2 regions of the Synechococcus sp. BS56D genome follow, and region 1 is predicted to be linked to the other one. Evidence: predicted binding sites of a transcription regulator. Region 1 holds the regulator's gene; the other holds the start of a gene.
The links. Region 1 encodes NtcA, which controls nitrogen genes in cyanobacteria. Its sites were predicted from a motif close to GTANCNNNNGNTAC; they were not measured.
Positions count from the first base shown of each region.

Region 2: a site for NtcA is predicted at 1,750-1,763, ahead of CWE17_RS03960 (urease accessory protein UreD). Genes of this name have one in related genera too.

Region 1 covers NZ_PHQU01000004.1:228,240-239,792, forward strand. Annotated here, with positions in the region: gene CWE17_RS07640 (DUF3084 domain-containing protein) at 1-1,186, opposite strand, end outside; gene ntcA (global nitrogen regulator NtcA) at 1,250-1,999, opposite strand; gene rph (ribonuclease PH) at 2,068-2,802, opposite strand; gene CWE17_RS07655 (cob(I)yrinic acid a,c-diamide adenosyltransferase) at 2,956-3,564, shown strand; gene dcd (dCTP deaminase) at 3,564-4,157, shown strand; gene thyX (FAD-dependent thymidylate synthase) at 4,174-4,899, opposite strand; gene CWE17_RS07670 (thioredoxin domain-containing protein) at 4,986-5,546, opposite strand; gene CWE17_RS07675 (hypothetical protein) at 5,669-6,199, shown strand; gene CWE17_RS07680 (transglycosylase SLT domain-containing protein) at 6,141-8,168, opposite strand; gene CWE17_RS07685 (hypothetical protein) at 8,220-8,423, shown strand; gene glmM (phosphoglucosamine mutase) at 8,470-9,867, shown strand; gene CWE17_RS07695 (BadF/BadG/BcrA/BcrD ATPase family protein) at 9,854-10,825, opposite strand; gene CWE17_RS07700 (IctB family putative bicarbonate transporter) at 10,822-11,553, opposite strand, start outside.
Region 2 covers NZ_PHQU01000002.1:248,383-259,935, reverse strand. Annotated here, with positions in the region: gene ureC (urease subunit alpha) at 1-88, opposite strand, end outside; gene CWE17_RS03970 (urease subunit beta) at 92-412, opposite strand; gene CWE17_RS03965 (urease subunit gamma) at 435-737, opposite strand; gene CWE17_RS03960 (urease accessory protein UreD) at 756-1,715, opposite strand; gene ureE (urease accessory protein UreE) at 1,828-2,367, shown strand; gene CWE17_RS03950 (urease accessory protein UreF) at 2,364-3,035, shown strand; gene ureG (urease accessory protein UreG) at 3,035-3,640, shown strand; gene urtA (urea ABC transporter substrate-binding protein) at 3,761-5,053, shown strand; gene CWE17_RS03935 (branched-chain amino acid ABC transporter permease) at 5,157-6,311, shown strand; gene urtC (urea ABC transporter permease subunit UrtC) at 6,316-7,443, shown strand; gene urtD (urea ABC transporter ATP-binding protein UrtD) at 7,440-8,195, shown strand; gene urtE (urea ABC transporter ATP-binding subunit UrtE) at 8,192-8,902, shown strand; gene CWE17_RS03915 (carbonic anhydrase) at 8,906-9,667, opposite strand; gene CWE17_RS03910 (APC family permease) at 9,692-11,266, opposite strand; gene CWE17_RS03905 (aminotransferase class IV) at 11,403-11,553, opposite strand, start outside.

The DNA of each region.
Region 1 (11,553 bases):
GGCCTGGGCGCACCCCATTGATGGGGCGCAGCTCCACGACGATCGGGTCTGCGGTGTCGCTGCTGCGCAGGGCCACGACCTCAAGCTCAACGCGGGATGGTGCTCGGCTCAGGAGCTGTTTGCCAAGGCTGTTCAGGGCTGTCGCGTCAAACTGAAGTCCCTGACTGAGGGATCCCCGGCGCTGGACCTCCGCCAGGGCGGAGGCGAGCAGGAGGTTGAGCCGATTGCGTACGGCTTCCCCGTCAGTTTCCTGGCGTTCGAGGGAGGTGCGGGCCAGCACGTCGCCGGTTTTCACGATGCGGGTGTTCGGACGAGCTTCTGGGAAGGCGTACACCACCTTTTCGCCCAGAAGAACATTCGCTGCCGAGCGCACATTCACCACCCAGGTGCCCGGTTGGCGGATGGTTTTTTCAAGTCGTTCGATGTCGCTGCGAGGCACCAGCAGGATCTGTCGATCGGGTTTTACCCCTGGGAGGACCTGCTGGTAGGCCTGCAGGTTCGCTTCCCGCAGCAGCTGATCAATTACCTGTTTCGCCTGTCTGGGGTTGTCGAGCCGCAGGGTGGCGGTGGCCAGGGGCTGGCCGCTGCTCAGCACCACGTTCCCCTGCCGCAGTGCGAGCACGTTTTTCTCGAGTTGGCGCAGCTCCGCTTCACCGTTGCTGATGCGCTGCCGCACGCTGGCCAGCTCCGCTTCGGTGCGTCGGATTTCCGCATCCCGAGCCTGCACGTCGCGACTGAGGCGAGTCCGTTCTGCTTCCAGACGTTCCCGCTGCTTGTTGAGGGGAACCAAGGCTTGGCGCAAGGTCTCTGCCTTTGCCTTCGCTTCCGCAAGATCCCGTCGGGTCCGTTCCCGTTGCTCCTGGGCTTGCGCCAGTTCTCGGGTTGCTTCCTTCTGGGCTCTGCGGCTGCTCTCAAGGGCCGTGCGGCTGTCATTCAGCCGCTTCTGCAAGGCATCCAGTTCAAAGAGGCCCACGCGCAGCTGGCGGCTCACCAGCAGCATCAGCCCAAGGGACAGCGCTGAGATCAGGCTCCCTGTGAGCACCGTGATCAGCACGGCGGTGCGGCGGGGGCGCATGCCCAGCAGGCTGAGACGGGCCTTCCCGACCTTGGAGCCGAGTCGATCGCCCAGGGTGGCGAGCACGCCACCGAGCACAAGCAGGGAGAGGATCAGCAGCCAGCCGGTCACGAATTCAAGGGCGAGGGAAGGCGAGCTGAGGCCGTCCGGGCTCCATCTTCTCCCGTGACCCGCTCAGCTGAAGCGTTTCGCCAGGGCGATTGGATCGAGCACCGTGATTTTCTTGCGGTCGATCTCCACCAGACCAGAGTTGCGCAGATCCCCGAGCAGGCGCGTAATCGTGACCCGGGTGGAGCCGATGGCCTCGGCGATCGACTGGTGCGAGAGGCGCAGGTCAATGGTGATTCCCTTATCGCCAGGCACTCCGAAGTCACGGCAGAGCACCAAAAGAAAACTCACCAGGCGGGACGACATGTCGCGATGGGTGAGGGTTTCGATCATGGTCTCGGTTTGCAGGATCCGGCTCGAGAGACCCTGCAGCAGCAGCAGGCCAACACCGGTATCGGCTTCAATCGCCTGGCGCACCGAGGCAGCTGGTGCCGTGACCATCTCCACGCGGGTGAAGGCCACGGAGTGATAGAAGCGATCGGAGCGATGGCCGGTCAACAGGGACAGCACGCCGAACAAGCTGTTTTCCCTGAGCAGAGCCACGGTGATTTCCTCCCCGGACTCGTAGACCCTGGAGAGGCGAACCGCCCCGCGCCTGATCAGATAAACCCGTTCAGCGGGATCTCCGGGGAAGAAAATCGTCTTGCCGCGTTCCACCAGCTCCGTGCTCGCGCCCTCGAGATCTCGGATCACTTCCAGCAGCGTGCGTGCGTTGGCTGCAGGAGCGTTCGCCAGGGTGACTCCCGCTCCGGCACTGGCCGTTACGGAGGCGGTCTGCGGTGAATATCGGCTGAAGCCGCGTGTGGCTCCGACCATGGCGACTTTGCAGTTGGCAGGACGCTACGGATGGTCCTGGCTCCACCTTGTAGCAACCCACACGAAATTCAGCGTTGATGCAGGGCGCTGCGTTGGTGCTGCATCAACTCCGTCAGGCCTGGTTCGGCAAGGTCCAGGAGGCCGTTGAGGGCGCTGCGACTGAACGGAGCTCCCTCCGCTGTGCCCTGCAGCTCCAGCAGACGCCCTTCGCCGTCCATCACCACATTCAGGTCCACGTCGGCCCGGCTGTCCTCGCTGTAGTCCAAGTCGAGCAGGGGGGTTCCCTGCACTAAACCCACGGAGACGGCCGCCACCTGCTGGCGGACCGGTTGACGCGTGATGACCCCGTTCGTCAGGAGTTGGTTGCAGGCGTGCTGAAGCGCAATCCAGGCGCCGGTGATCGAGGCCGTGCGCGTGCCTGCATCGGCCTGGATCACATCGCAATCGATCAGCAACGTGTTTTCACCCAGAGCTTCCATGTCGAGGCAGGCCCTGAGGCTGCGGCCGATCAGGCGCTGGATCTCCTGAGTGCGACCCGAAAGTTTGAGCAGCTCCCGGTTCTGGCGTTCGGGAGTGGAGCCAGGAAGCAGCCTGTATTCAGCACTAAGCCAGCCCTTGCCTTCCCCCTGACGCCAGCGCGGGACACCTTGTTCATGGCTGACGCTGCAGAGCACGGCGGTGCGGCCCGTGCGCACGATCAGGGAGCTGATGGCAAAGCCCATTGGATCCCACTCGATCGCGAAGGGGCGCAGCGCGGCGGCATGGCGACCGTCGTGACGGAGTGGGGGCTGGTGGCTGGTCATCAACCGCAGAAGCGCTGCAATTGAGCCTGACAGGGCGGCTGTCACCAGCAGGCGGGGCGCTCAAACACCATCAGTGGTGTATCAGGGGCTTGTGAGCTGCGTCTCCGGCGCTAGATTTTGCTTCTGCCGGCATGCCGGCCGTGTGAGGAATCAATGACCGCCAGCCTGAGCTCCAGTCATCGCCCTGCCGATCCGCGCACTGCGGATCACCGGGCACTGGAGCGAGCGGGTCTACGGCCTTTGCCCCCTGTGCCGCCCCGGGCACCCCTCCATCTGGTGGCTGCCGAGGGTCAGCTGCAGGTGCATACCGCCCCCTACCGCGGCAGTTTTTCCAATGTGCTCAGCCAAGCGTTGCGTGCTGCCGGTCTGGGCAGCCGTGTGCTGATTGTGCAGTTCCTGAAGGGAGGGGTCGACCAAGGCCCGGAGCGGCGTCTGACGCTCTGCGGTCGGCTCGGCTGGTTAAGGCCTGCTGTCTCCACTTGCCTCGATGGGCCTGCCGTTGACCAGGGTCAGGCTGTGCAGGAGGCGGTGGAGCAGGTCTGGCAGGTCTGCCGACGTGAGCTACTGGCTGGCGAGCTCGATCAGCTGGTGCTTGATGAGCTGGGGCTGGCCATTGCCCTGGGCTACCTCAGCGAGGAGGAGGTGCGTGCGACTCTGGAGCGCCGCCCCGGCTCGGTGGACGTGATTGTCACCGGACCCTCCATCCCCGAGTTCTTGATGGGGCTTGCCGATCAGGTCACTGAACTGCGTCGAGGCTTCTGATGCTCAAGAACGATCGCTGGATTACTGAACAAGCTCAGGCCGGCATGCTTGAGCCCTTCCAGGCGGGGCTGGTCCGTCATCTAGAGCCGGATCAAAAGCAGCGCCCGGTGCTCAGTTTCGGTTGTTCGTCCTATGGCTACGACCTGCGCCTGTCACCTCAGGAGTTCCTGATCTTCAAGCACGTGCCGGGCACGGTGATGAATCCCAAGCGGTTCAATCCGGCCAATCTGGAGCCCACAGAGCTTCATCACGATGAGGATGGTGATTACTTCATCCTCCCGGCCCATTCCTACGGGCTTGGTGTGGCCCTCGAAAAGATGAAGGTGCCCGCGAACATCACGGTGATTTGTCTTGGCAAGAGCACCTATGCGCGCCTGGGAATCATCGTGAACACCACCCCGGCGGAAGCGAGCTGGGAGGGACATCTCACCCTGGAATTCAGCAACAGTTCCGGTGCTGATTGCCGCATCTATGCCAATGAGGGCATCTGTCAGCTTCTCTTCTTTGAAGGTGATCCCTGCGACACCACCTACAGCGACCGCCAAGGCAAATACCAGCATCAACCGGAACGGGTGACGCTGGCGAAGGTGTGATCAGGGATCAACCTGATCAGGGCGCCAGCCTGGCTTTATGGAGGCGACTCTTTTCGTACCAGGCTGCGAATTCAGGGGCCCATTCCTGCAGGTGCGGCCACATCAGGTCGCACAGTTCGCGGATCTCCTGCTGAGCATCGAGCTTGGCGCGGAGGTCCATGAAGTGCAGGAAAGCTCGCAGGCTGAAGCTCACCACGAAGTGCTGGCGGTAATCAAAGGGCAGGATCCCGCGCGCGTGTTCTTCCGCGAAGCCTGCCTGGAGAAGATCCCGATAGCGGGCAGCAGCCTGCTGGCAAAGCTCCAGATCCTGGCGGCGCAGATCTTCGCTGTAGTGATACTTCTTGCCTTGACGATCGCTGTAATCCCCCACCGGCCGGAGGTAAAACACCTCCTCGAGGGGGAGCTCGCCGTTGGCGGCTTTACAGATGCGATCGCCGGTGTAGCGCATCGACTGCACGTCGAAGCTCACACCCACCCGGTGGGTGCGGGCCTGTTGCATCACCGAGTGGGGGAACCAGCCCACGTTGAGCACGATCTGGGCATGTTCGAGCGGTCCGTAATGGCCTCGCTCACCCGCCAAGAGCCGTTTGACGCAGATTTCTCCGGCCCGCGTTTCATCCGGCCATTGCTCCCGATCAGCGGCTACGAAGCCTTCGCTGTAGTCCTGGTGCATGCCGGCATACACACACTGCTGAGGGTTGGGTGTCGCGGCAATCAGGTCGACCCGGAAGCGGGGATCCATGGCGGGCGTCAGGTCGGAGTGAACGGTTGTGGGCTGATCATGGCCGGTTCGCGCCTGGATGGCCGCCCTTCATGAAGGCTCAGCCCTCAGGAATGGCTGCGCGGACCGGGGCTGCTGACCAGGGAGCTGGCTGTCGTTTCGCTGGCGGTGAGTGCCGAGAGGCTGCCGATGCCGGCCAGCTGTGGGAGCTTCGTGTTGTCGATCAGAGCGTTGCTGATGGCCTCCAACTGGGCAGCGCTACGCACCCCCAGAGAGCGGCCCCGCAGGCTCCCGTCAGCGGCGAACAGATTCAGTTGAGGGATGCCATTGACCTCGTAGCGATCGATGAGGTCTTGCCAGCGAGGGTTCTCGATGTTGACCAGCACCACGTTCATGCGGCCATTGGTGCGGCGTTCGGTCTCCAGCATCGCTGGAGCCATTTCCCGACAGGCTTCACACCAATCGGCGTAGAACTCGAGCATCGTTGGCTTCTGATTGCTGAGCGCTTGCTCGGGGGTCAGAGAACGTCGCGCCAGCTGATCCATCGGCGACTCCACGCTCAGGCCATTGCGAAGCAGAAACAGGATCAGCGCCAGTGCGATGGCACCGATCACAAGCAGGGCCTTCTGGCCGACGGAGAGGCTGGCGGATGGTGCGCTGCCGGTCATGCCTCGAGCGATGGACGCTTCGCCACTCTGGCAGGACTCCCGCGTCAACGTTGCTAGTTTGAGCGCGGCTTTCTGGCTGTTGCGGCGCTCTGCCGGATGACCCGAGTCCTGATGTTCTCCTGATGGCTCTGCTGCGTTTCCTGGCCCTGCCGTTCCGCGCGCCGCTGTTGCTGGTGTTGTTCGTGGTGGCGATCCTGCTTGGTCACCACTGGACCATCTTTCAGCAGGACTTAATGAATGATCGGGGAATTGACCCTCAGCTGTTCTGGACCGTGGAGGTGGTTCAAGCTCTGGTGGTGGTGGTGGTCTGCACGATGCCCGATCTGCTGCTTCGGCAGGTGTCGATGTTGATGGCCTCCAGCAGGGTGATCAGTCTTGTGGTCACCCTCCTGCTGGTGATCACCGGTGGCTTGTATGTGCTGCAGCTGAGCCTGCTCTCCGATGTGCTGATCCTGTCCTCGGCGGTCTTGTTGGCCCGCCTGGATCTCACGCGCATCAAGGTGGTGCCACCGCCGGTTGTGATGGCCGCCTGGATGTCCGTGATCGTGCTCTGCGGGGTGTGGCTCGGCCACGTGCTGCCCAATCCATTTGCGATTAGTCCCCTGGGGGCCGAAGCGCTTCGCTTCTTGTACACCCCTGGTCTGCCGGCTTGAGATAGGCCCAGAGATTCCCCAGCACTTTCTTGGTATAAAGCCGCGTTTCTGGATAGGGGATCCGCTCAACCCAGAGCTCCGGGTCGCGTGTCAGTTCTTCGTTGCGCCAGCGGCCTGCGGCGCCTGGGCCTGCGTTGTAACTGGCGATTGCCAGCCAGGCATTGCCTTGCCACTGCCGGAGCAGCTGGGACAGGTAGCGCGCTCCGAGCCGGGCATTGGCGCTTGGCTCCTGCAGTTCCGCCTCGCTGAGGGGGGCACCGGCCAGCTCCGCCGCGGTTTCCGGCATCAGTTGCATCAGCCCGATCGCTCCCACGGGTGAGGCCACCCCTGGTGAGAAGCGTGATTCCTGCTTGGCGATCGCTTGAAGTAACTCTCTGCGAACGCTTGCCTCCTGGCCGGCAGTCGACAGGTGGTCGAGGAAGGTCTGGGGCTGCTGACTGCGATGCACCAGGGTGCGGGTGGAGCAGTCGTCAGACACCAGGCGGAGGCTGGCACGCCAGAGACGCTCGAGGCCGTTCCAGCTGTCGCCGTTGGCCAGCCGCAAGCGGCCCTCCACCACCCCTTCTTTGGCAGTGGGCGGCTGGGGATGGCGGCTCTGCCAGGTTTCAAGGGCGGTCTTGACAAGCCCCAGGCGCCAGAGCTCATCCACCTCCTGGTCGCCACTCTGCAGTGGTTGCCAGGGGGCCAGCTCCGGGGCCGAACTGGTGGCTGTATCCAGGGCTGGCAGGGGGGTGCCTTTGAGCCGATGCTCCGCCCGCCAGGTGTAAAAGCCGGGAGGATGCTCCGCCAGCAGACGTTTCCAGATGTCCGCTGCGGCCTGAGGGCGTCCCTGTTTAGCGATCGCTAGCCCCAGCCAGAACTGCTGACGTGCTGCCAGAGGTTCCGGCAGCTGATCGGAGGGAATGCGCCCGAGCCAATCTTCCGCCTGTCGCCATTGCCTTTTCAGCAGAGCCTCCCGGGCAAGATCCCATTGCAACTGCCAGCTGGCGGGATGTTGGGGCCAGCGACTCAGCACCGCGGCCCCATCACGGCGACGACCCAGACGGACCTCGGCAGCGGCCACATCGGCGGAGCGATTGCGAACTGCTTTGGGGATCGCCTCCAACAGCGCGGTATCCGGTTTCAGGGGGGCGCTCAAGAGTTCCGCCGCTGCCAGGGGGATGTCGATCTCTTGCGACCCCTGCGCTGGCGTGGACTGGATCTGGCTGAGCTGCACGAGCATGGCTTCGGCAGTCCGTTGCTGTTGGGCATCTCCCTGCAGCAGCGCCCGTGCCAGAGCCAGCGCTGTGATCGGTTGAGGGGGTTGTCCGTTCAGGCAGCGCAATGCCGCAGGGCCATCGCCCAGCTCTGCGAGGCCCCGGGCCAGCCACTGGCGCTCATTGGCAGTCGCCGCTGACAAGGGTGCGTTGCAGGCCCGACGCAGGAGTGCTGCAGCGCCGGGATGCCTCGGGGCCCAGCGGGCCAGGTGCAGCGCCTCGCCATCGCGGACGGCGCTGTCGAGAGCAGCGGGGTGGGTCGGTTGGCGTCGGCGCAGCTCCCGCTGGAGGGCTGGATTGGTTGCGCTGAGGTGATAGCGCGCATCGGCGCTGGCGGCGCTGTCTGGAAAGCGCTGCAACAAGTCGCGCCAGAGCCCTTGTGCTGCTTCTGAGGCCTGGCGCTGTTCGGCGGTTTGGGCCTGGCGTTGCAGGGTGACTGCCGCCAGGGGGGAGTGCCCCCAGCCCTGCCCAGCCAGCAGTCGTTGCCTGGTGCTGGCGTCGTTCACCGTTGTGCTGAGCAGCAGTGCCGCCTGGCGGCGCTGACCTGGATCGCTTGACCAGCGGTATTGGTTCCAGAGGGTGGTTCCATCGAGTTCGGGCGTGAGCTTGAGCTGCAGCTGCTGCAGGAGTGGCTGGCCCGCCAGGATCACCGCAAGGCTGGCGATCGCCGTGCCACCGATCAGCAGCAGCCCGCGGGGGAACGACTCGGACACGCCACAAGCGATGACTGCTGGCATTCTGGGCGCAGTCAGGGACCGATGGCGATGGCAGAGGATCCGCGCTGGACGCGCCCAGGACAGGGTCAGCGCCGCCGCTGCGGACTCGCCTGGTTGCTGTTGCTGCTCGTCTGGGGGTTCCGCTGGCTCTGGCCCCTCCAGTGGCTTCCCGGTTGGGTCGTGGTGGCCGTGGCGGTTTGGGCCATGCTCGAGCTGGTGGGGCTGCTGGTCGCGCCGCGGCGCTGGCGCTGAGTGCATGGGCTGGGCCCCGTAATCTTGGTTGCCTTCCCTGGATCCCATGGACGAGATCGCGGTTCCGCCCTTGGGCACGCCACACCCTCCCTCCCAGGTCAGCTTCGGGACCGATGGTCTGAGGGGACGGGTTGGCTCCGCGATTACCCCTGCCCTGGCGCTGCAGGTGGGCTTCTGGTGTGGACGGGTGCTGCCGCAGTCTGGTCCAGTGCTGATCGGGATGGACTCCCGCAGCAGCGGAGCGATGGTGGTGGCCGCGCTCACCGCCGGGCTGACGGCCGCCGGTCGTGAGGTTTGGACCCTCGGACTCTGTGCCACCCCCGCCGTTCCCGGACTGATTCGCCGTTGCGGTGCCGCAGGCGGCCTGATGGTCTCGGCGAGCCATAACCCCCCGCACGACAACGGCATCAAGGTGTTTGGCGCCGATGGCAGCAAGCTGCGAGCGGAGTTGCAGCAGGCGATCGAAGCCGGACTGCGTGGTGAGCGGGATGCCGGGCCTGCCGATGGGCTGCTCAGTTGCGCAGCGGCGCACCATCGGCCGGAGTTGCTGGTTCAGTACCGGGACTCCTTGCTGGACAGTGTGGGCGGCCAGCGCTTGGACGGGGTGCCGATTGTGCTGGATCTCTGCTGGGGATCGGCGACCGCCTGCGCTGCGGATGTGTTTGCAGCCCTCGGCGCTGAGCTGACCGTGCTGCATGGTGAGCCGGATGGAGCACGGATCAATGTGAATTGCGGCTCCACGCACCTGGAGCCCCTGCGCCAGGCCGTGCTGCAGCAGGGGGCTGCCATGGGTTTTGCCTTTGATGGTGATGCTGACCGCATGCTTGCGGTGGATGGCAGAGGCCGAGTGGTCGATGGCGACCATGTGCTTTTTCTCTGGGGTGCCGCCCTGCAGGACGCCCAGGCCTTGCCGGAGCAGCGTTTGGTCGCCACCGTGATGTCCAATCTCGGGTTTGAACGGGCCTGGCAGGCGCGGGGTGGCGTGCTTGAACGCACGCCGGTGGGCGACCAGCACGTCCATGCCGCCATGGTCAGCACGGGCGCGGCCCTCGGCGGAGAGCAGTCGGGCCACATCCTTTCCGCGGCCCATGGCCTGGCCGGTGATGGGGTGCTGACCGCTTTACAGCTCGCCAGTCTTTGTCAGGCCCGGCAGCTGACCCTGGCTGATTGGTTCGATCAGAGCTTCCAGGCCTATCCGCAGAAGCTGGTGAACGTGCGCGTTCCTGACCGAACGCGCCGCAAAGGTTGGGCCGACTGTGCACCGCTTCAGGCTCTGGTGCTTGAGGCTGAGGCGGCCATGGCCGATCAGGGCCGGGTGCTTGTGCGGGCCAGCGGAACGGAGCCCCTGCTGCGGGTGATGGTTGAGGCAGCGGAGCAGGCTGTGGTGGAGCACTGGACGAGTCGCCTGGCTGAGGCGGCTGATCACCATCTCAACGCGGCCTGAGCAGCCCCTTCGCGAGGGCCAGTGCTCCGGTGCAGGCGTCGCCACCGCCCTGCTGCCAGTGCCAGCCCGGTAAGCGTTCGCCGAGAGCGTCCTCCACAAGGTCTCGCATCAGCGGTAGGTGACTGAGCACGCCGCCTCGGGGACTGATCGCAGGAGCCCTGAGCGCCAGGGTTGTGGCCACGGCCGTAACCGCTTCCGCCAGGGCCTGAGCCGAGTGCTGCACGATCCTGCGGGCGTCGTGATCCCCATGGCCGGCGGCCTCCACCACGAGCGGTGCCAGTTGGGCTAAAGCGGCCACGCTTCGCTCCGGTCGCACCACCAGGGCCTTGATCTCTGCCGCACTGTTGCAACCCAGGGCATCCCAGAGCCGATGACGCAAGGGGGCATCGGCCATGCGGCCATCGGCCATGCGCAGGCTCAGCTGCAGCCCTTGATGGCCAAGATCGAAGGCGCTGCCGCCTCCATCCAGCATCCAGCCCCAGCCACCACTGCGGGCCTCAACGCCTTGGTCATCCCTGCCGACGGCGATCATGCCGGTGCCACTGATCAGCACGATGCCTGGGCGATTCGGGAAGGCGCCGTGCAGGGCGGTGCGCTCATCACCGGTGGCCAGACAATGCTCCGCCGGCAGTCCAAGGGCTGCAGCCATCAGTGCTTGGGCTCGCCCCTGCAGGGCGGTTCCCTGCTCCAGGCCGCTGGCGCCGATCACCGCGGCGAGCGGCGCTGCCGTTGACGGCAGACCCGCCGCTGCCTTGGCGGCGGTCAGGCTGCTGTTGATGGCAGCGATGAAGCGGGCTTCACCGTGTTCAGCATCAAGGTGGCTGACACCAGACCCCTCGCCATCTCCAAGCGTTGGCTCGTCGATGCCGTCGCTGGGGTTGGTCGGGTCCCAGCGCAACAGCCGGCAGCGGCAGGTGGTTTGGCCTGCATCGAAGCCGGCCACAAACTGGGGACTCATCGGTCGCTGGGCTCCGCCGTCAGGGGCTGCGCCAGGGTCGCCAGACAGAACCAACCGATGATCTGCACCTCCGGTCGGAAGAAGATCGTGTCGGTGGCGCCCTGCACCAAAAGGCCGGCGATGGCCGCCAGGGCCGCCAGGCGGGGCAGGCTGAGGTTGCCGCGCTCCCGCAGTCCGATCAGGCCCTGCTGCAGGCTGCTCCAGGCCAGGCCAAGGCAGGCGATCAGGCCGGGAACACCGGTCTCAACCAGGATCTCGAGGGGCACCGAGTAGGCGCTCAGGGCATTGAATTTGGGTTGTTGGTAGAGGGGGTAGATGCTGTTGAAGGCGGCATTGCCAGGGCCAATGCCGATCCAGGGGCGGTCTTGGATCATGTCGACTGCGGCGAGCCAGACGTTGATCCGGAAGTTGTTGGAGCTGTCGCCACGGCCGGCCAGCAGGCTCACCACCCGGGTGCGGATTGGCTCGATCTGGGTGGCGGCGATGGCGATGGCCAGTCCGGCCAGCACGAGCAGGGCCAGGGGCAGCAGCCTGCGCCAGAGGGCAGGCCAGTCGCGGATCGCCCGCAGCAGCAGCACCAGCACGAACAGCCCAAGTGCAGCGAGCATGCCCAGCCAGCCACCGCGGCTGTAGCTGAACAGGGTGGCTGCGCTGCCCAGCAGGAGGCAGCAAGCGGCGAAGAGCCGCTGCCCCCAGCCGCGCCAGCGGATCAGGGCCACAGCGGCGAT
Region 2 (11,553 bases), on a different contig from region 1:
TCAGTTCAGTGTCGGCGAGGCGAACCCGGTCACCGGTGGTGGGGCCGTAGGTCTCGGCGTAGGCCTGGCGGGAGATGCGATAGGGCATGGGTCAGGCGTCGAGGGATCCGTTGATTTGGCCGTTGAAGCCGATCACCCGTCGGGCACCAGCAAAGGGGATCAGATGCACGTCTCGGCTGTCACCCGGTTCGAAGCGGATGGCTGTGCCAGCGGGGATATCGAGCCGCTGACCCCGGGCGGCATCGCGGTCGAACTGCAGGGCGTTGTTGGCTTCCGCAAAATGGAAATGGGAACCCACCTGCACGGGCCGGTCGCCGCTGTTGGCCACGGGAATGGTGGTCACGGGCCGGCCAGCGTTGAGTTCGATGTCGCCGGGTTCTGGCAACAGTTCACCGGGAATCAGCGGGGCCATGGCAGAGATGCAGGGTGGTGGGTCAGCGAATTGGGTCGTGCAGGGTCACGAGCTTGGTGCCATCGGGAAACACCGCTTCGATCTGCACCTCGTGAACCAGTTCGGGAATGCCGTCCATGACTTGTTCGCGGCTTAACCAGGTGTTGCCTTCCTGCATCAGCTCCGCAACGCTCTTTCCGTCGCGGGCACCCTCCAGCACAAGGAAACTCAGCCAAGCCACCGCTTCGGGGTGGTTGAGCCTGAGGCCACGCTGGAGTCGCCGTTCGGCCAGTAAAGCTGCGGTGACGATCAGCAGCTTGTCTTTTTCCTGGGGACTGAGATGCATGGACTGGCTCGGTCGTTCTCAGTGTGTCCTTATCGCGGGCCAAGCAGTGTTCGTGATGAACGATGACGGTGGCAAAGGCTGTTCCTGCAAAGGCCAGACCCTTGGGATCTGTGGAGCGCTCAAGGCGCGCAGGGCGCGGGTGCGAGCCCAGATGCGGCTGAACCAGAAGCGGGCATCGCGGCTGGACGGACCGGCATAACGGGCCACCAGGCCCTGATCCAAGGCGCTGCAGCGCAGCGTGCCTTCCAGGCCTTCGCGATCGCTGCGGACCAGCTCCAGCAGTTGCGCCAGAGCATCGCCGTTCAAGGGCATCGGTGCAGCCCACACCAGCGATCCGAACACTGGCTGTTTGTTCAGTCCGTGCTGGTCGTTGAGGGCATCGCCCCCCAAGTCCAACCGGTCCACCATTTCCCAGCGATCGGCTTGATGAGGTTCATCACTGCGTCGGCAGATGCTCAGGGCTGAGCGCCAGCGACCCTGCTGGAGGGTTTCTCCGGCGGCGGTGCGGCCCAGCCGCACGATTTCTGCACTGAGAAAGGAGGCGTCAGCTGGTAGTTGCACCGTCAGATGCTGCTCATAGAGGGCATTCGCATAAAGCACCAGCTCCTGGGGTAGCCATTCCAGATCGCTGCTTTTCGCCAGTGTGCAGTGCACCTGTTGACGGGCCCATTGGCCTTCGGGGTAGAGGCGGCTGCGGCCGATGGACCCGTAGACCTTCTGGGCGGCGACGCTGGTGATCAAGCAGCGGCTGTTTGTTTTCAGGTCCAGGGCAATGCTGAGTTGGTCGCCACCCACCAGTCCTCCAGCTGTATGCAGGATTGGCAGCTCACAGCGACCGTTGTTGCCTTGTTCAGCCCGTAGAAGCTTGAACGGGGCGCTGCAGCCCCCTTGGTGAACTGTGCCTGCGTCGCCGTGCTCGGTCTGCCGGTGTTCAAACCGCAGCTCGCAGCGGCCATGCCAGGGATCGAGGCGTTGCATGCCCCCACGCTCGGCGCTCGAGCTGCGATGACCTGTAGCAATCAACACCAAATCAAGGCCGACGGCTGGGCAGGCTCAGGGTGAAAGCGGAGCAGCCTTGGACGACAACGCGATGAGTGACAACGCGAGCGATCACAAACCGATCGTGTTGGAGCATCGCCAAGTGGGTGAGGCCGTTGGAGATCTTCCGCCCCAACGCCGCCTGCAATTGCCGCTCACGGCCGAAGAACGCACGGTGCTCCGTGGTCGCCGCCGAAGCCACTGTGGACGTGCTCTCTTGCTTCAGCTGCCGCGGGAGGGTGCCCTTCAGCCCGGTGATCGCTTGTTGGATCGTTCCCGGAGCTGGGAGGTGGTGGTGATTGCGGCGCCGGAACCGTTGCTGCGGGTGCAGGCGGATTCAGTCTTGGAGCTCCTGCAGGCGGCCTATCACCTCGGTAACCGCCATGTGGCGCTCGAGCTCCACGACGGGGACTTGTTGTTGCTCGCGGATTCGGTGCTGGAGGCGATGTTGCGGAGCCGTGGCTTGCGTGTGAGTGCCTGTGAGCGTCCGTTTGTTCCGGAGGGAGGCGCTTATGGGGGTGGTCACAGCCATGCCCATCGTCACAGCCATGCTCATCACCACAGCCATGCCCACAGCCATGAAACGCCATGACCTCCCTGGCGTTGCTCCAGTTGGTGAGCCCGGCTTTGCCGGTGGGAGCGTTCAGTTACTCGGAGGGGTTGGAGGTCTTGATCCAGGCCGGAGCGCTGAAGAGTGAGGCTGGTCTCGAGCAGTGGTTGATCGCCGAGTTGGAGCGGGGATCCCTGCGGTTGGAGGCTGCCGCCCTCGCCACCCTGATGGCTGACCTGGACCGATGGGTGAACGGCGCTGATCAGTCGGCCCGACTTCGTTTGCTGGATCTGGATGGTTGGCTGCTGGCCACCCGTGAAGCTGCGGAGGTGCGAGCTCAACAACGTCAGATGGGGGGGTCTCTACTGCAGCTGTTGGCCGACATGGGTCATCCACTGACAGAGCCACTCACCCTGGCCTGGCCGGCGGCATGGGCTTGGGCGGCACTGTCGCTGGGGGTGTCGGAGGCTGACACGGTGGAGGGCTACCTCTACAGCTGGGTCGCCAATCAGCTCAGTGCGGCCGTGCGCCTGCTGCCTTTGGGCCCGACCAGGGCTCAGGTGCTTCAGCACCGTCTGTTGCCGCGGATCGCTGCCGAGGCCCAAGAGCTCCTCGCTGCTGATCCACGGACCTTGTGGTCAGCTGGCGTGGGGGCATCGCTGGCGCAGCTGTCCCATGCTGAGTTGTATTCCCGTTTATTCCGAAGCTGATGGGGAGCAAGTTGCGGCTTGGTGTGGCTGGGCCGGTGGGGTCCGGCAAAACCGCTCTTGTCGAGGCGCTTTGCCGGCGACTGCGGGATCAACTGCAGTTGGCGGTGGTCACCAATGACATCTACACCCAGGAAGATGCTCAGTTTTTAACTCGCGCGGGAGCTTTAGAGCCGTCACGGATCCGTGGTGTGGAGACCGGTGGCTGTCCGCATACGGCCATACGGGAGGACTGCTCCATCAACAGGGCAGCGGTGGCGGAGTTGGAAGCTCAGTTCCCAGATCTGGATCTGGTGTTGGTTGAGAGCGGCGGCGACAATCTGGCGGCCAGCTTCAGTCCGGAGCTGGTTGATCTCTGTATCTATGTGATTGACGTGGCCGCAGGCGACAAGATCCCGCGCAAGGGCGGCCCTGGGATCACGCGTTCGGATTTGCTGGTGATCAACAAGATCGACTTGGCGCCTCTGGTGGGGGCTGACCTGGCCGTGATGGAGCGCGACACCCTGCGCATGCGCGGCGATCGCCCCTGGTGCTTCACCAATCTGCACAGCGGTGAGGGGCTGGATTTGGTGGTGGCGTTTGTGTTGCAACAACTACCAAATTCGTGATCGCTTGCTCCGATATCAGGCCTCTTCTGTCCGATTGGTAGTGAGTGTTACTGGAAGGAGTGCGGCTGGCTGGGACTGTCTAATGGCGCTTAGCGCAACAGTTATCGCTGTCAACACACCATGTCTCAACCGTTGTCAAAACGCATTCTGATCAGCCTGGCGGCGACCTCGCTGGGCGTGGTAGTCACGGCCTGTGGCGGTGGTGATCAGGCCTCCAATGTTCAGTTCGACGACACGGTGAAGGTGGGCATCCTTCACTCCCTGACCGGCACCATGGCCATCTCTGAGTCCACCCTCGTGGATACCGAGAAAATGGCCATTGATGAGATCAATGCTGCTGGTGGTGTTGAGGTCGACGGCAAGAGATACAAGATTGAGTACATCGTCGAAGATGGAGCCTCGGATTGGCCCACCTTCGCTGAGAAGTCGAAAAAGCTGATCGATCAAGACAAGGTGCCCGTTGTCTTCGGTGGTTGGACCTCCGCCAGCCGCAAGGCGATGTTGCCGGTCTACGAATCGAAGAATGCCTTCCTTTTCTATCCGATTCAATACGAAGGTCAGGAGTGTTCTAAGAACATCTTCTATACCGGTGCCACTCCCAACCAGCAGTCTGAGCCGGCGACCTACTTCATGTTCAAGGACTCCCCTGCAGCAGGGAAGCCCTTCTTCCTCGTGGGTTCGGACTACGTCTTCCCACGTACCTCCAACACGATTACCAAGGAGCAGCTGAAGTCGCTCGGTGGCAAGGTTGTTGGTGAGGACTATCTGCCTCTGGGTAACACCGAGGTTGCTCCGATTATTGCCAAGATCAAAAAGGCGCTTCCTGACGGTGGTGTCATCATCAACACCCTCAACGGCGACCAGAATGTTGCCTTCTTCAAGCAGATCCAGGACGCCGGCATCACGCCTGCTAATGGTTACTACGTGATGAGTTATTCGATCGCTGAAGAAGAGATCAGCACGATTGGACCTGAGTTCCTCGAAGGCCATTACGGCGCCTGGAACTACATGATGTCGATCGACACGCCAGCATCGAAGAAATTTGCGGCCGACTTCAAGGCGAAATACGGTGACAACCGCGTGGTGGCTGACCCTCAGGAGTCGGCTTACAACATGGTCTATCTCTGGAAGAAGGCCGTTGAGAAGGCCGGCACATTTGATGACGACAAGGTGCGTGAGGCTCTGATTGGTATCAAATTTGATGCTCCTCAGGGTCCAATTGAGGTGCGGCCCAACCACCACATCTCCCAGATTGTGCGCATTGGTGAGATCACCGCTGACGGTCAGTTCAAGATCGTTGAGCAGTCTGATAATCCGATCGATCCACAGACCTGGAACCAATTTGAGCCTTCTTCGAAGGGCTTTGCCTGCGATTGGAGTGATCCCAGCAAGGGCGAGAAGTACAAGCTCTGATCGCTTGACTCAGGCTGATCTCTGGTCTGAATGCTGTCCGGAGGAGTCCCATGTGGGGCTCCTCTTTCTGTGGTTTGTCTGATCGCTCGTTTCATCAACTTCCGTGCAACTGCTTTTTGAAAGCCTGTTCAACGGGGTGGCCATTGGCTCGGTGCTGCTGGTGGCTGCTCTCGGATTGGCGATTGTGTTCGGCCTCATGGGTGTGATCAACCTCGCCCACGGCGAGCTGATCATGCTTGGGGCTTACACCACCTATGTGGTGCAGCTGATCTTCAAGCTGCCCGCGCTTCAACCCATTTACGACACCTACGTTCTTGTGGCGATTCCGCTGGCCTTCATCACCAGTGGTGTGGTGGGCATCCTTTTGGAACGCACCGTGATTCGCCGCCTCTATGGCAATCCCCTCGAAACACTGCTGGCCACCTGGGGCGTCAGCTTGATCCTGCAGCAGTTCGTGCGCAGCGTTCCCCTGGCTCAGGCCGCCGGTGTGGTGCTGGCCCTGGTGCTTGGTTTTTCATTGCCTCTGTTGCTTCCTCGGCTCCTGCTGCAAGGCCCCCGAGCTCGTTGGATGCGTGCTGCCAGCTGGGGTGTTGCAGCTCTGGTTGGCGTGGTGTTTGCCAATGGATTGGCGTCTCAGGTCAGCCGGATCGCGCGTGCCACCTCTCGCAACGTGGATGTGACGGCGCCCAAATGGATGCGTGGTGGTCTTGAGTTCGCCGATCTGACCTTCCCCGTGCCTCGTCTGGTGATCATCGTGATCACGGTGGTGGCCGTGGTCGGCGTGACCTGGTTTCTCAACCGCAGCGTCTGGGGCATGCGTATCCGTGCTGTGACCCAGAACCGAGAGATGAGTGATTGCCTGGGTATCCCCACCGACACCGTCGACGTGCTCACCTTTGGCATTGGTTCCGGCTTGGCCGGGGTCGCTGGTGTGGCGGTGTCGTTGCTCGGTTCAGTCGGTCCGAATGTGGGGACGTCCTACATCGTGGGCTGCTTCATGGTCGTGGTGCTCGGCGGTGTTGGCAATTTGCTGGGCACGGTGATCGCCTCCTTCTCCATCGGCTTGCTGACCGACCTCATCGGTGCCGGGCGGCTGCTTTCGATCTGGCCCGGTATGCCCGCCCCCTTGGAGGGAGCGGTGAAGTTCTTCGCCACCACGAGCATGGCTCAGGTGATGGTCTTCGCTCTGATCGTGGTGTTCCTGCAGTTCCGTCCAGCGGGTCTCTTCCCTCAGAAGGGACGCATGGTGGAGGCCTGAGGTCATGATTCAAGTCTTTCAACAGCGCCGTTGGCCCCTGGTGCTCCTTTGGGTGCTGATCGTTGCTGCGGTCGTGGCGGCACCAGCGGTGCTTCCTGTGTTTCGGCTCAATCTTTTGGGTCGGTTCCTCTCTCTGGCGATCGTGGCCCTCGGCATTGATCTGATCTGGGGCTTTACCGGATTGCTCAGCCTCGGGCAGGGCATCTTCTTCGCTCTCGGTGGCTATGCGGCGGCGATGTATCTCCAGCTCAATAGCTCTGCCAGCCATCCCAACGGCATCCCTGAGTTCTTCAGCCTTTACGGCGTGGATCGGCTGCCCTTTTTCTGGGAACCCTTCCACAATCCTCTGTTCACGCTGATTGCCATCTGGCTGGTGCCGGCATTGCTGGCTGCGCTGCTCGGCAACATGGTGTTCCGCAACCGCATCAAGGGGGTCTACTTCTCGATCCTGACCCAGGCGGCCTTGCTGGTGTTTTTCAATTTTTTCAATGGCCAACAGAAGCTGATCAACGGCACCAACGGTCTCAAAACCGATGTGACCAAGCTGTTCGGCCAGATGGTTGGTTCACCTGAGATGCAGCGTTGGTTCTTTTGGATCACCGCTGTGATCGTGATCTTGGCCTGGCTGTTTGTGCGGTGGGTGGTGCGTGGTCGCTTCGGCGATGTGTTGATCGCGATCCGTGATGACGAGCCGCGGCTTCGCTTCACCGGCTTTAACCCCACCCTGTTCAAGACGATTGTGTTTGCGATTGCCGGAGGCCTTGCGGGCATTGGCGGTGCCCTCTTCACTGTGCAGTCGGGGATCGTCTCGCCGCAGTACATGGCGGTGCCCTTTTCGATCGAAATGGTGATCTGGGTCGCCGTCGGAGGACGTGGCACGTTGGTCGGTGCCATTCTCGGCGCCGTCTCGATCATGTACGCCAAAAGCCTGGTGAGCGAGGCAATGCCTCAGAGCTGGCTGTTTATTCAAGGCGGACTGTTCATTTTGGTGGTCACGGCACTGCCGGAAGGTGTGATCGGTTGGTTCCGTACGGATGGCCCTCGCAATCTGCTGTCCCGCCTGGGTTTGGGTCGTCGAATCGCCACCTACCCCCAACTGGAAATCGAGGGTCAGGAGGAGGTGAAGCCATGAGTGCTCCCCTTTTGGAGTTACGCCAGATCACAGTCAGCTTTGACGGCTTCTTAGCCCTACGCGATCTCAATCTCAGTCTCCAGCCTGGTGAACTGAGGGCGGTGATTGGTCCCAATGGGGCTGGCAAGACCACCTTTTTGGATGTGATCACCGGCAAGACCACTCCCACCGAAGGGGATGTGGTGTTTAAGGGGCGCTCCCTGGTGGGAACCAAAGAGCACCGCATCGCTCGACTCGGCATCGGCCGCAAATTTCAGAGTCCGCGGGTGTTCGAGAAGCTCAGCGTCCAGGAGAACTTGGCGCTGGCGGTCAGCCGGCCCAAGCAGCCATGGTCACTGTTATTCGGCGGTTTGAATTCCACGCAGCGCGATCAGGTGCATCAGCTGATGAGCATCGTGAATCTGCAACACCGGGCTGACTGGCTTGCAGGCGCTCTCTCCCATGGTCAGAAACAGTGGTTGGAGATTGCGATGTTGGTGGGTCAGGATCCTGACCTTCTCCTGGTCGACGAGCCGGTGGCAGGACTCACCGATGAGGAGACGGATCTCACCGCTGATTTGCTCAAGTCGTTGGCGGGCGACCACACCGTGCTGGTGATTGAGCACGATATGGAGTTCATCCGGCGCTTGGAGAGCCCAGTGACGGTGCTGCACCAGGGTCATGTGCTCTGTGAGGGAACGATGGATCAGGTGCAGGTTGATCCGCGTGTGATTGAGGTGTATCTCGGAACCACGGAGGAGCAGAACGGATGACGGAACTTCTGGAAATCCGCGGGTTGAACACCTATTACGGCGAGAGCCATATCCTTCGGGACGTGGACCTCACCGTGAAATCTGGTGAGATGGTTTGTCTGATCGGCCGTAACGGTGTGGGTAAGACCACGCTGCTCAAGTCGTTGATCGGTCTGTTGCGACCACGCCGCGGAGAGATTGTCTTCAACGGTGATGGGCTCGACCGTCAGGCTCCTTATCAGAGGGCAAGGGCTGGGGTCGGCTATGTGCCTCAGGGGCGAGAAATCATTCCCCAGCTAACCGTTGAGGACAACCTGATGCTTGGGATGGAAGCGCTCCCAGGTGGGCTCGGACGCCACCGGCGCATCGATCCGTTTGTGTATGAGCTCTTCCCCATCTTGAGGGAGTTTCTGCCTCGCAAGGGTGGTGACCTCAGCGGTGGCCAGCAGCAGCAGCTCGCCATTGCCCGGGCACTGCTTGGTAAGCCCAAATTGCTGCTCCTCGATGAACCCACCGAGGGCATTCAGCCCAACATCGTGCAGGACATTGAAGCTGCTGTTCGTCGCATCATTGCCGAGACCGGCATTGGTGTGCTGCTGGTGGAGCAGCACCTCCATTTTGTCCGGCAAGCCGATCGCTATTACGCGATGCAGCGGGGGGGAATTGTGGCGAGCGGTCCGACCGCCGAACTCAGTCAGGCGGTCGTGGATCGCTTTTTGAGTGTGTGATCGTCAGACCATCGTCACCTTGCCAGAGCCAATGTCGAAGTAGCCCACCACGATCTGCAATTTGCCGTTGTCGACGGCGTCTTTGATCACCTCGCTGCGGGCGGTGAGCTGCTTGGCGGCGTAACTGGCATTGGCTTTGGTCGCCGTTTCCAGATCTTGCCCTGGTTGGATGGCCGCTCGAATCGGCTTCACCAGTTCCGTCAGCAGCGGAGTGGGGAGTTCGTCGCCTTGCGCAGCCTTTACAGCGCCGCAGGCGCTATGGCCCATCACCATGATCAAGGGCGTCTTCAGGGCCAGAACTCCGAACTCCATGGAAGCGATCGCATCATCGAACGCGGTGTTGCCAGCGCTGCGAATCACAAACAGATCAGAGGGAGCGGCATCAAAGATCCATTCCGGGGCCAGCCGCGAATCAGCACAGGTGAGGACGGTGGCCCATGGGGCCTGACCCTCGCTAATCACACTGGCGGGAAGGAAACAATTGTCCAGCCAGAGGTTGGACATCACCTGAGCGCGTTCTTGAGGGGTGTTGGCGCTGTCCTTTTTCTCCCAGGCGGCAGCAAAGCGGGCATTGCCGTCTTTGAGGGCCTGCAGTGAATCAGAAGGCCTGCAGGATCTGGGGTTTTCATCCGCGGGGATGCTGGCCGCCGTTGTGGTTCCGCCCGTCGCTCCAGATGATTCTGGGGTGGCTTTTTTCGCACAACCCACCAGGCCAAGGGCGGTGAGTCCGGTGCCAAGAAGAAAACTGCGACGGTCGAGAGCCATGCTGATGGGACGAATGTCCGGAACCTAGCTGGCCTTTTGGGATCCGGCTGTGTCTTGTCCCAGGCCGGTGAGCGCGTGCGGTGAGACTTCATTCAGGGCGCTGCAGGTCGCCAGGGGCAGCACCACGAGGGCAAGGACCGTGAGCAGCAGCAGGTGGAGGCCGGTTGGCAGGGCGAAGGGTTGTCCCTCGCTGAACAGTTCCATGTCCAGCAGCAGCAGACCCAGATAGAGGATCCACCAAAGACCGGCGCGGGCATCGATTGGCTGGCGTTGCCGCCAGCGGTTGGCGACATAGATCAGTGTGGGGATCAGGATCACCACCACGGCTCCCTCCAGGGCTGGACGGCCGCACCAGCTGGTGGCCCAGGTGGCCATTACGAAGGCGATGCTGCAGAGCAAGCGCGCCTGGGGGATGCGGAACCGGCGGGGTTCATTCGGTAGCTGCCGCCGCAGGCTCAGCAAGCTCACCGGGCCCATCGCCAGGGCGATCACCAGGGTGGAGGTGAGGAAACTCACCACCGTCTGCCAGCTCGGACCGATCCAGAGCAGCGCGGAGCCGATCACGAGGCTGCTGATTAATGCCCAGTGGGGAACGCCACGGTTGTTGAGACGTCCGAGCCCTTTCGGTAGAAGGCCGCATTCACCCATCATCCAGCTCACCCGTGCCGACACGCCAACGAAGGTGAGGGCCGTGGCTCCCGGTGAGATCACAGCGTCGATCAGCAGCAGGGTGGCCACCCAGCCCAGGCCGAGGCCAAGGGCAAGGGCCACCATCGGCCCACCATGGGCGCTGAGGGTGAGGCGCGACCAGCCTCCGGCGAGGTCTGCAGGAGGCACGCTCACCAGGAAGGCCAGCTGGAGGATCAAGTAAATCCCCAGACAGAGGCCTAGGCCCAATCCCATCGCCAGGGGCACGTCTCTCTGCGGGCTGCGTGCTTCCCCGGCGAGATCCATGGCGGTGCGGAATCCCAGCAGGCTGAACAGGATGCCACCACTACCGATCGCGTCCACAAGGGCACCCTGTCCCATGGGGACCCGAATGCCGAGGTTGCCCCAATGGCCTGCCAGAAGCATCAGGGTCACTGAAACCAGCACCGGCACGATCAGTTTCCAGATCGTGAGGCTGTCGATCCATCGGGCCAGTCGGCTGACTCCGGCGAGATTGATCCAGGTAAAGAACACCAGCAGTGCAACAGCCAGCAGCTGACCGGCACCGGTGAGCAGTTGCTGGCCACCCTCGTCGTGGGTGAGCCAGGGCAGGCTGCTGGCCAGGTACTGCAGCAGGGCCAGAACCTCGATGGTGGGTAGGGAGACGTACGAGATCCAGGCGCTCCAGCCGCCGATAAAGCCGGAGAGCCGCCCATGGCTGAGCAGCGGGATCTGGGCAAGGGCGCCCGAGCTGTTGATGAGTGCTCCCAGCTCGGCGAACACCAGGGCCAGCACGAAGGCCATGGCTCCACCGACGACCCAGGCCAGCAAGCTCGCAGGCCCGGCGCTACGGGCTGAGAAATAAGGCGCGAACAACCACCCAGACCCGATCGTGCTGGTGACCACGGCCAGGGTGAGGGTGCTGATCCCCAGATCGCGTTTCAGTTCCATCGGCTTGCGCCTCTTTGTTGCAGCATCACCACAGCACGGCGCTCCCGCCACAGATCGATTGATGGCACGATTCAGTGTTTATTCAGTAACTATTCAGTAACTATTCGGTAACGTCAGCGTCTCTTTTTCGCTCGGCTCAGTCCAGCAGGTTTCTCCAGAGCGCTTGGGCGCTGGCCACATTGACGTTCAGGGGTTGGTCGTCGACCTGCGCCAGCGGCCTGCATCCAAGGCTGTTGATCAGGAGCCACTGATCCCCTGGTTGCGGTTGTGTGCCGAGTTGTTCCTCA